Linked DNA regions of Duganella dendranthematis. The protein of the gene in region 1 interacts with the protein of each later gene in a pairwise test. Links are inferred from orthologs where the notes say so. Each region holds a gene or a part of one and is shown on either strand. Other genes may lie near its edges. The genes, in order: purT and HH213_RS15880.

Evidence for each region.
Region 2: the proteins of purT (region 1) and HH213_RS15880 interact in binary tests that used the Escherichia coli proteins (3 or more experiments, as listed by UniProt). The link is inferred for Duganella dendranthematis from one-to-one orthologs.

What each region holds. Positions count from the first base shown.
Region 1 is NZ_CP051684.1:5,607,936-5,611,112, forward strand. What follows is about bases 163-3,018. They hold purT (formate-dependent phosphoribosylglycinamide formyltransferase), read right to left. Parts: upstream 2,269-3,018; coding sequence 1,057-2,268; downstream 163-1,056. Other genes in these bases: HH213_RS25640 (sensor histidine kinase), read left to right, coding at 163-270; HH213_RS25645 (LytR/AlgR family response regulator transcription factor), read left to right, coding at 291-1,055; HH213_RS25655 (DUF481 domain-containing protein), read right to left, coding at 2,285-3,018. Also shown: more of HH213_RS25640, read left to right, coding at 1-162; more of HH213_RS25655, read right to left, coding at 3,019-3,037. UniProt on the Escherichia coli protein: Involved in the de novo purine biosynthesis. Catalyzes the transfer of formate to 5-phospho-ribosyl-glycinamide (GAR), producing 5-phospho-ribosyl-N-formylglycinamide (FGAR). Formate is provided by PurU via hydrolysis of 10-formyl-tetrahydrofolate.
Region 2 is NZ_CP051684.1:3,481,241-3,484,557, forward strand. What follows is about bases 94-3,089. They hold HH213_RS15880 (polyprenyl synthetase family protein), read left to right. Parts: upstream 94-1,145; coding sequence 1,146-2,033; downstream 2,034-3,089. Other genes in these bases: HH213_RS15870 (aromatic ring-hydroxylating oxygenase subunit alpha), read right to left, coding at 94-557; HH213_RS15875 (exodeoxyribonuclease VII small subunit), read left to right, coding at 886-1,149; dxs (1-deoxy-D-xylulose-5-phosphate synthase), read left to right, coding at 2,034-3,089. Outside these bases: more of HH213_RS15870, read right to left, coding at 1-93; more of dxs, read left to right, coding at 3,090-3,317.

The DNA.
Region 1 (3,177 bases):
AAGGTGGAAGGCGGCGAGATCGTGGTCAGCGCGCGAGTCGAAGGTGAGCAGGTCAGCATCCGCATCAGCGACACCGGCGCGGGCTTGAACGAATCGGCGCCGCGCAAGCCGGGCGGTGGCGTCGGCCTGAGTAATCTGCGCGAACGCCTGGGCAGTTTGTATGGCGGCGCCGCTAAGGTAGAATTATTGGAAAATCAACCCTGCGGCATGACGGTGCGCCTCCTGCTGCCTTTGAATGTGAGTCCGACATCGATACCATCCGTGCCCTGATCGCAGATGACGAAGCCCATCTGCGCGAATACCTGGAAAGCCAGCTGAAAACCGTTTGGCCGGAACTGCGGGTCGTGGCGCGCGCCGCCAACGGTATCGAGACGCTGCGCATGATCGACGAGGAGTCGCCGGAGGTGGTGTTCCTCGATATCCGCATGCCGGGGCTGACAGGTCTGGAGGTCGCCGCCAAACTGGTGGACAGTCCCAAGCCGCCGCACATTGTGTTCGTCACGGCTTACGACCAGTATGCGGTAGAAGCGTTTGAGCACTCGGCGGTGGATTATCTGCTGAAGCCAGCCAACATCGAGCGGCTGGAAAAGACGGTCGCCAAATTGAAGGTCCGCCTGAAGCCTGCTTCGGCCGAAGGCGCGGTGCCGGCGGCGGCGTTGCAAGCGTTGCTCGCGCAGCTGGCGGCTGGCGGCGTGCCGGTGGCGTCAGCCGCGCCAGCGCCGGTCGCCGCACCGCTGCAATGGATACGCGCCACGCACGGCGAGGAAACGCGCTTGATCCCGATCGACGACGTGATCTACTTCCAGAGTAACGATAAATACACAAGCGTGTTTGTGGCGGATGGCGAAAGCCTGATACGCACGCCGATCAGCAAGCTGCGCGAACAGCTCGATGATCAGCAGTTCTGGCAGATCCACCGCAGTGTGATTGTCGCCGCGCGCCATGTGGCCGGCACGCGGCAGGACTTCCGCGGTCGCTTGATGGTGCAGCTGAAAGGCCGCCCGGAACAGCTGGTCGTCAGCCGCAACTACGTTGATCTGTTCCGGGGGATGTGACTCACTTGGCCAGCACCGGCTTGACTTTGGAAGCCGCCAGCTTGGCGTTGACGCGCGCAGTGTCGACATCGTCGGCGGTCGCCAGCGCCACGCCCATGCGGCGGCGGGCAAATGACTCCGGCTTACCGAACAGACGGATGTCGGTGTTCGGCACGCGCAGCGCGTCGGCTACGCCTTCAAAGGCGATGCCTGCGGCTTCGTGCTGGCCGTAGATGACAGCCGAAGCACCCGGCGCCTTCAGCGCGACGTTGACTGGCAGGCCGAGAATCGCCTTGGCGTGCAGTTCGAATTCGCTTTGCACTTGCGTTGCCATGGTCACCATGCCGGTATCGTGCGGACGCGGGCTGACTTCCGAGAACCACACCATATCGTCCTTGACGAACAGCTCCACGCCAAACAGGCCCAGGCCACCCAGGTCCGCCGTGACCTTGCCGGCGATGTCGCGTGCGCGCACCAGCGCCACCGGGTCCATGCGGCATGGCTGCCACGATTCCACGTAGTCGCCTTGCACTTGTACGTGGCCGATTGGCTCGCAGTATTGCGTGATGACCTGGCCGTCTTCGCCCAGCGAACGCACGGTCAGCAGGGTGATTTCGTAATCGAAGTCGATGAAGCCTTCAACGATCACGCGGCCCGAGTCCACGCGGCTGCCGGCGGCGGCGTAATCCCACGCGGCTTTGACTTCGGCGGCGCTGTCGATCTTCGACTGGCCTTTGCCCGACGACGACATCACCGGCTTGATCACGCATGGGAATCCGACGGCTTCGGCGCCTGCGGCCAGTTCTTCCAGGCTGCTGGCGAAGCGGTATGGCGAGGTGGCGATGCCCAGCGTTTCGGCGGCCAGGCGGCGGATGCCTTCGCGGTTCATGGTCAGCTGCGCTGCGCGCGCGGTTGGAATGCAGGTGATCTTGCCGGCTTGTTCCAGCTCCGCCAGTTTGTCGGTGGCGATGGCTTCGATTTCCGGCACCACCAGGTCAGGCTTCTCTTCCTCGATAAGCGCCGCCAGCGCATCGCCGTCGGTCATGTTGATGACGTGGGCTCGGTGCGCCACCTGGTGACCAGGTGCGTTTGGATAGCGGTCGACGGCAATCACTTCGACGCCCAGGCGCTGCAGCGCGATGATGACTTCCTTGCCGAGTTCACCGGAGCCAAGCAGCATGACTTTGGTGGCGGTAGGGGACAGGGGCGTGCCGAGGGTGCGTGGAGTGTTCATAGCTTGGAAATAGAAGTTAGAAAGAATAAACCAGTGTCACCGAGGTTTGCGTGTCGGTGTTTTTCTTGTCAGCCGGGACGTTGGTATCGCTGCGGATATTGAACGCGGCCTTCATCTGCATGGTGCTGTTGATTTTGGTGCGCAGCGCGGTTTCCGCCATCGAGTGGATATTGTCGGTGCCGCGTTCGACGATGACGTTCTGGCTGAATTGCGCGCTGTCGCTCAGCTTCCATTTCAGTAGCGCCGCACCGCGCACGGTCGGGCCGTTTTCGGTTTCGGTTGGCGAGCGCACGCCGCGGAAGTAGCCGGGACCGACTTCCACGTCCAGCGTGTGCGTGTCCGATTGGTAGATCTGGGTACCGTAACCGACGCCGATGGTCGAGTAGCGGGTGTAGGCGCCGAATTTGTCGTCGACGTGGGTCGCCAGCGCATACAGCTTGCCATGCTCGTCGTGCAGCAGCTTGTAAGCCGCCTTGGCTGATGCCGCGTAGCGCTGCGCCGAGCGCTCGCGCACTTGCTGGCCTTCGTCGTTCGTGACCTGTTCATCCTTGAAGTAACCGGACAGGATGTATTCATTGCTCCAGTTGTGCAGCTCCTGCTTGGCATCGATCTTGCCGGTGACCGAAGTACCGACCGTGTTACCAGAGGTGGAGATGGCGCCCAGTTCAGCGGAAGTATTCCAGCCGTGGGCATTGACCGGGTCCATCGAGTCTGCGGCGGCATAGCCGTGGGCCAGCGCAAGCGCAGAAAGAATAAGGAGAGATTTCATAGGCAAGAGGACGGCGCCGCGCAGCAGCAACACGCTGTCGTGATACGGAAAGAAGGCAGTATTGTACCCGACATAGAGCGACAATGCCGCATCGGGGACGGGATGTGCGAGGACGTACAGACTGGCGAAGCGGCGGGGCG
Region 2 (3,317 bases), 2.1 Mb from region 1 along the record:
TAGACTTCGATGAAAGTCTTCCAGTTGTAGTCGCAGTGGTGCACTTCCACATGGTCCAGCATATAGCCGCTGAAATCGAGGTCCTTGGTGACCGACAGGCCATTCAGCGCGTCCATGACGTTGTAGCCGTTTTGCTCGAACAGCAGGCCATTCCAGTTTTGCAACGGGGTCTTGGGCAGGTTCAGGCACGGCGTCTCGGGGAAGTGCGGCGCGCCGATCAGCTCTCCCTTGAGGTCGTAGGTCCAGCGGTGCAACGGGCAGACGATGTTGTTCGTATTGCCACGGCCGTTGAGCATCAGCGCCTGCCGGTGACGGCAGACATTGGACACCAGTTCGATGCCGTCGGCGTTACGCACCAGCATACGGCCTTCATTCTCGGCGGCGAGGGTGGCGTAGTCGCCGGCGTTCGGCACCATCAGCTCATGTCCGACATAACGCGGACCGGCTTTAAACAGTTGCTGCATTTCTCGCTGCAGTAGCGATTCGTCAAAATAGACGCTTACCGGAAGTTGCGCAGTTGGCCGCGCTAGCTTGGCGTGGGTACCCAGATCGGACATCCAAACCCCCCTTAATTAATGTTCAAACCAAGAAGAGACAGAATCCGTAAAGACCCGCATACGAATGCGTTGAGGTGGTATTTAGGACGGAACCGGCGATTATACCGTGTTTTGCGCTCGACTAACAGTGTGCTGTGCTCGTTTATTGTGCAAAAAATTGCAATAACTGCATGCTTGCAAGGCAAATGGGGACGATTGCGATAAAATCCAGAGTCGCCGCTGCATGGCCCGCTAATGTTCCACCTGATAAGATGGTTTGTTCTAAAATACCGGGTTACACTGCGCGGGCCTCACGTGTGCCAAGCATGCCAAAGATAACTGAGTGACTATGTCTAAGAAATTAACTGCCGACGCGACCGCCGCCGCCCTCGCTCCCGCTTCGTTTGAAGAAGCGATGGCGGAACTGGCGCAGCTGGTCGCGCAAATGGAGGCAGGCCAACTGCCGCTGGAAGCTTCGGTGGCCGCCTACGCGCGCGGCTCGGCGCTGGTGCAGTTCTGCGCCGCCCAGCTGGAAAAAGTGGAATCCCAGGTCAAAGTGCTGGAAGGCGAGATGCTGAAACCCTTCGTCGTCACCGGCGAGGGCGAACAATGAGCGCCTTTGACGACTGGATGAAAACCGTGCAGGCCGGATCGGAAAACGATTTATCCGGGTTCCTGCCTTCTTCCGATGTGATCCCAACCAAATTGCACGCGGCGATGCGCTATGCGCTGCTGGGTGGCGGCAAGCGGGTGCGTCCGCTGCTGGTGTACGCGGCCGGTGCGCTGTTCGGCGCCGATTCGGCGACCCTGAGCCGCGCCGCTGCCGCCGTCGAAATGATCCATGCCTACTCGCTGGTGCACGACGACATGCCTTGCATGGACGACGATGAACTGCGTCGCGGCAAACCGACCGTGCACATCGCCTACGACGAAGCCACCGCGCTGCTGGTCGGCGACGCCTTGCAGTCGCAAGCCTTCATGGTGCTGTCGGCAGCGGACCAGATTCCGCCGGCGCGCGTGCTGGCGATGGTGCGCCTGCTCGGCGAGGCCTCCGGTTCGGCCGGCATGTGCGGCGGCCAGGCGATTGATCTGGACAGCGTCGGCGTCAGCCTGACGCTGGAGCAGCTGGAACGCATGCACCAGCTGAAGACCGGCGCCTTGCTGCGCGCGTCGGTGGTGCTGGGCGCCTTGGCCGGCAAGGATTTGTCGGACGAAGAATTGAGTGCGCTGAATGTGTATGCGCGCGCCATCGGCCTGGCGTTCCAGGTGGTGGACGATGTACTCGACGCGACGGCCGATTCGGCCACGCTGGGCAAGACCGCCGGCAAGGATGCCGCCGATAACAAGCCGACCTACGTTTCCATTTTAGGTCTGGAACCGTCGCGCGCACTGGCGGAAAAATTGCGGCTCGACGCGCACGCAGCGCTCGCGCCGTTTGGAGAAAAAGCTTTGCGATTACGCGAACTCGCGGACCTGATCGTGCAGCGGAAGGCATAAATGAACTTGCTCGAAAAAATAGATTCCCCGGCCGATGTACGCAAACTGCCGTACAGCCAACTGACGCCGCTGGCGCATGAACTGCGCGCCTACCTGCTCGATTCCGTATCCAAGACCGGCGGCCATCTGTCGTCCAATCTCGGTACGGTGGAACTGACGGTAGCGCTGCACTACGTGTTCAACACGCCGCATGACCGCATCGTCTGGGACGTGGGCCACCAGACCTACTCGCACAAGATCCTGACCGGCCGCCGCGACCGCATGCACACGCTGCGCCAGTTGGACGGCATCTCGGGCTTCCCGAAACGCGACGAATCGGAATACGACACCTTCGGCACCGCGCACTCGTCGACCTCCATCTCGGCGGCGCTGGGGATGGCGCAGGCGGCCAAGATCAAGGGCGAACATCGCCACGCGATCGCGGTGATCGGCGACGGTTCGATGACGGCCGGTATGGCGTTCGAGGCGCTGAACAACGCCGGTGTGCAGGACGACGTCAATCTGCTGGTGATCCTGAACGATAACGATATGTCGATCTCGCCGCCGGTCGGCGCGCTGAATCGCTATCTGGCGCGTTTGATGTCCGGTCAGTTCTACGCCGCCGCCAAGAACGTCGGCAAGTCGGTGCTGCCTGGCCCCGTGCTGGAACTGGCCAAGAAGCTGGAAGAACATGCGAAGGGCATGGTGGTTCCGGCCACGATGTTCGAGGAATTCGGCTTTAACTACATCGGCCCGATCGACGGCCATGACCTGGACTCGCTGATCCCGACGCTGCAAAACATCAAGCACCTGAAAGGCCCACAGTTCCTGCACGTGGTGACCAAGAAGGGCCAGGGCTACAAGCTGGCCGAGGCCGAGCCTATCCTGTATCACGGCACCGGCAAGTTCAATCCGGCTGAAGGCATCAAGCCGGCCGCCGCGCCGGCCAAGAAAACCTACACTGAAGTATTTGGCGACTGGCTGTGCGACATGGCCGCCGTCGACAAGAAACTCGTCGGCATCACGCCGGCCATGCGCGAAGGCTCGGGCATGGTGCGCTTCAACCATGAGTATCCGGACCGTTACTTCGACGTCGGCATCGCCGAGCAGCATTCGGTGACCTTTGCCGGCGGCCTGGCTTGCGAAGGCCTCAAGCCGGTGGTGGCGATCTACTCGACCTTCCTGCAACGCGCCTACGATCAGTTGATCCACGACGTGGCGCTGCAAAACCTGGACGTGACCTTTGCGCTGGACCGTGCAGGCCTGGTCGGTGCGGACGGCGCCACCCACGCCGGTAACTACGAT